Regions from separate parts of the Methylosinus sp. R-45379 genome, predicted to be linked through region 1. Evidence: predicted binding sites of a transcription regulator. Region 1 holds the regulator's gene; the other holds the start of a gene.
What was found. Region 1 encodes PhoB, which activates phosphate uptake and scavenging genes when phosphate is short. Its sites were predicted from a motif close to TGTCATNNANCTGTCAT; they were not measured.

Region 2: A1351_RS06185 (glycerophosphodiester phosphodiesterase) is a predicted target of PhoB. The motif match lies at 1,292-1,308, and genes of this name have one in related genera.

The regions. Positions count from the first base shown of each region.
Region 1 is NZ_LUUM01000309.1:90,181-92,363, reverse strand. Features, by position in the region: gene phoU (phosphate signaling complex protein PhoU) at 11-736, shown strand; gene phoB (phosphate regulon transcriptional regulator PhoB) at 733-1,476, shown strand; gene hpnE (hydroxysqualene dehydroxylase HpnE) at 1,671-2,183, opposite strand, start outside.
Region 2 is NZ_LUUM01000113.1:101,603-103,785, reverse strand. Features, by position in the region: gene A1351_RS06185 (glycerophosphodiester phosphodiesterase) at 1-1,228, opposite strand, end outside; gene A1351_RS06180 (fumarylacetoacetate hydrolase family protein) at 1,357-2,046, shown strand; gene A1351_RS06175 (DsbA family protein) at 2,145-2,183, shown strand, end outside.

The sequences.
Region 1 (2,183 bases):
CATTGAGACCATGAGCGAACATATCGTCAGCTCCTATGACCGCGACCTCGAAGTGCTCGGCCGCAGAATCGCCGAGATGGGAGGCATCGCCGAGAAAATGCTCGCCGAAGCCATGGATGCGCTCGCCAATTTCGACATTGAGCTCGCCCATCGCGTCGTCGCCACCGATCAGCGCCTCGACGCGCTGCAGCGGGAGATAGAGGAGAACGCCATCCTCACCATCGCGCGGCGGCAGCCGCTCGCTATCGATCTGCGCGAATGCATCGCCGCTATGCGCATCGCCGCCGATCTCGAGCGGGTCGGCGATCTCGCCAAGAGCATCGCCAAGCGCACGGTGAAGATCCTCTCCGAGGCGCGCGTGCCGCGCGCCGTCATCGGCCTCAAGACGATGGCGGAAGTCGCCGCCATACAGCTGAAGGACGTGCTCGACGCCTACGCCCAGCGCGATGTCGAGCGCGCCCGCGCCGTGTGGACCAACGACAGCGAGCTCGATGCGCTGGAAGATTCGGTGTTCCGCGATCTCCTCACCTTCATGATGGAGGACCCGCGCAACATCTCCTTCTGCACGCATCTGCTCTTCTGCTCGAAGAACATAGAGCGCATCGGCGATCACACCACCAATGTCGCCGAGACGATCGTCTATCTCGTCACTGGCGAGGCGATGCCGACCGACCGCCCCAAAGGCAAATCGGCGAGCCTTCCCGCCAGCGCGGAACCGGATGAGCCTACGAAATGAATGAAATCCGCGTCGCCGCTCCGCGCGAGGCGCCGCACGACCGCGCGCCGCGCATACTCGTCGTCGAGGACGACGCGGCGCTGGCGCTGCTGCTCGGCTATAATCTCGAGGCCGAGGGCTTTCTCGTCGAGCATATAGAGCGCGGCGACGAGGCGGAGATCCGTCTCTCCGAATCGCAGCCCGATCTCGTTATTCTCGACTGGATGCTGCCCGGCGTCTCCGGCCTCGAGATCTGCCGACGGCTGCGCGCGCGCGACGACACGCGCAGCATGCCGATCATCATGCTCACCGCGCGCGGCGACGAGAATGAGCGCGTGCGCGGCCTCTCCATCGGCGCCGACGATTATGTGGTGAAGCCCTTCTCGCCGCCGGAGCTGATGGCGCGCGTGCATGCGCTGCTGCGCCGCGCGCGGCCGGAGCGCGTGGCGACGCGGCTCGTCGCCGGCGACATAGACCTCGACCGCGAGACGCGCCGCGTGAAGCGCGGCGGGCGCGAGATTCATCTCGGCCCGACGGAGTTCCGTCTGCTGGAATATCTGATGGAAAAACCCGGCCGCGTCTTCTCGCGCGCGCAATTGCTCGACAGCGTGTGGGGGCTCTCGGCGGAGATCGACGAGCGCACCGTCGACGTGCATGTCGGCCGTCTGCGCAAGGCGATCATCCGCGGCCGCGAGAAGGACCCGATCCGCACCGTGCGCGGCACCGGCTATTCCTTCGACGAGACCTTCGGGAGGAATTGAGGGGCGATGCGAGCCTGAAGGCTCGCGGTCCAGGGGGCGCTTTGGATCGCGAGCCTTCAGGCTCGCTTTTGTCTGCACGCGCTCCCTCTGCCCATCGTCATTGCGAGCGCAGCGAAGCAATCCAGAGCCGTGGGGCGGCCCCTGGATCGCATCGTCGCTACGCTCCTCGCGATGACGGCGGCGGCGGGCTCGACCTATGAACGCCCCGCCAGCTCCGCCGCGCGATAGCCCGACCTTATCGCGCCTTCAATCGTCGCCGGAAGGCCGGTCGCAGTCCAATCGCCGGCGAGGAAGAGATTGCGCCACCCCGTCACAGCGCCGGGGCGGCGCAGCTGCTGCGCCGGCGTCGCGGCGAAAGTGGCGCGCTTTTCCTTGACGATCTGCCATTGCGGCAGCTCCACCGGCAGGCCCGTGGCGGCGGCTGCCTCGGCCCATATGCGCTCGGCGAGGCTCTCGCGGGAATCGTCCATCAACCGATCGGCGCCGCTGATCGTCACCGAGAGCCTGTCCTCGAAAGCGAACAGCCATTCGGTGAGCGAGCCGATCATGCCGAGCAGCGCCGGCTGCCCCGGCGGCGGCGCGATCTTGAAATGCGCATTGACGATGCCGCGGAAATCATCCGGCGCGACGAGGCCCGGAACGAGCTCCTGCGCCGCCCAGGGCGGGACGGCGAGCGCGACGCTGTCATTCTCGCCGAGCGCGATTTT
Region 2 (2,183 bases), on a different contig from region 1:
GCCCGCGGCACGCGGAGTCATGGCCATAGAGGCCTTTGACCAGACATTTCGCCGCATCGGGGTCGGTTTTCAGCGCCCACAGCGAGCGCGCCGTCACCGCCGTATCGGCGAAGTCGCTGAACAATCCATCGACGCCGAGCTTGTAGAAGGTCAGATATTCATTGACCGGAACGCCTTTGTAATCGCTGGCGAGACGGCGCTGCTCATTGCGGAACGTATAGGGATGCACGAGCAGGCCGGCCGCATGGGCGTCGGCGACGACGGAGGTCGGCGCCAGCAGCTTGCGATCCGCCTCATCGACAGAGCCGTCGCCATTGGCGTCGGCGCAGGCGTTGTTGACGATCTTTATGCAGGCGGAACTGATGAGATAGGTCTTCCACGGCCCGACGCCATCGGCATAGGTGCGGACCTCGGCGAGGCCGGCGGGCTTCAAGAGATCGGCGAATTTGCCCTGGCGGCCGGCGACGGTCCAATCATAAGGACGATCATAGGGCGGCGTGAAATCCAGCGAGCCGTCGGGATTGACGTCATTGGCGTCGATGAGCTGGATGAGCCGCACCGTCGTCTTCTTGCGCAGATATTTCAGATTGGCCTGCTCGAAGCTCTGGATGAAGACCGGAGCGCTATGATGGTTCCAGCCATGGCGCGTCAGCACGGCGAGCAGGCGATCCTCGAGCGGGAGGTTGATCATTTGATGATAGGTCGGATGCTTGGTCTCGGGATAGACGCCGATGACGCGGCCCTCTTCGCGGCCCTTGCGCTTGGCGAGCTCGATGATCTCGTCGAAGCTCGGAATGTGGAAGCGGCCGTTGAAGTCCGGGTCGCGCTCGGCGAAGGCCTGCACGGCGCCGATCTGCTTGATCTCGCTCCAGGTGAAGTCGCTGACGAAATAGCCTTCCTGCTCGACGCCGTCGACGACGGCCTTGCGCTTGCGGTTGGCGAATTGCGGCAGGCTCTTCACATTTGTGGTGGCGATGATGTTCGGCTCGTGACGGGCGATCAGCACGCCGTCCTTGGTGGAGACGAGATCGGGCTCGATGAAATCGGCGCCGAGCTCGATCGCGAGAGCGTAGGATTCGAGCGTATGCTCGGGGACATAGCCGCCGGCGCCGCGATGGCCGATGACGATGGGACGTTGGGGACCTTCTTCGGAGGCGACGGCGGACAGCGGCGCGAGAAGAGCGGCGCAAATCAGCGCGCGTGATGCGCGGGACAGAAGCTCGATCATGAAATAACCTCGAAACGATGTGCTTTTGACATCGCTCCGATAGATGGTCAGTCTCTCGAGCGCATGACGGCGGCGCGACATTCGCGCTGCCGCCGCCCTTGTTCCGCGCAGAAACGAGAGGTTTCGCAGTGAGCGCATTTTTGTTTCCGCCGCCGGAACCGGCCGCGCTCGCCATTGCCGGCGAGACCCGGCGCTTTCCCGTGCGGCGCATCTTCTGCGTCGGGCAGAATTACGCCGCCCATGCGCGCGAGATGGGCAAGGACCCGAGCCGCGAGCAGCCCTGCTTCTTCTCCAAGCCCGCCGACGCCGTGGTCGCCAGCGGCGCGACCATCCCCTACCCGCCCCGCACCACGGACCTGCACCACGAGATCGAGCTGGTGGCGGCGATCGGAAGCGGCGGAGCGGATATCGCCCGCGCCGACGCGCTCGCGCATGTGTTCGGCTATGGCGCCGGGATCGACCTCACCCGCCGCGACCTGCAGAGCGAGGCGCGCAAGGCCGGGCGGCCTTGGGACCTCTCCAAGGGCTTCGACAATTCCGCGCCGCTGGGGGCGCTGGCGCCGGCGACGCGCGTCGGCCATCCGGGCAAGGGACGCATCAGCCTCGCCGTCAATGGCGCGATACGGCAGGACGCCGATCTCTCCGACATGATCTGGAGCGTCGCGGAGATCGTGGCGATCCTGTCGCAATTCGTGCGGCTGGAGGCGGGCGATCTCATCTTCACCGGCACGCCGGCCGGCGTCGGGCCGATCGTTTCCGGGGACCATGTGACGGGCGAGATCGAGGGCGTGGGCGGCGTCGCGCTGACGGTTGGGTAGCGATTCGCGCGACGGCGGAAAGACCGCTCTTTCCGCCGATTCCCCGCGGGCCGAAAATGCTCTATGGTCCGCCGGTTCCGCGACCCTATGGAGCGTCCATGCCCAGCTTCGACCTTCGATTTTCCCGTCGCGCCGCG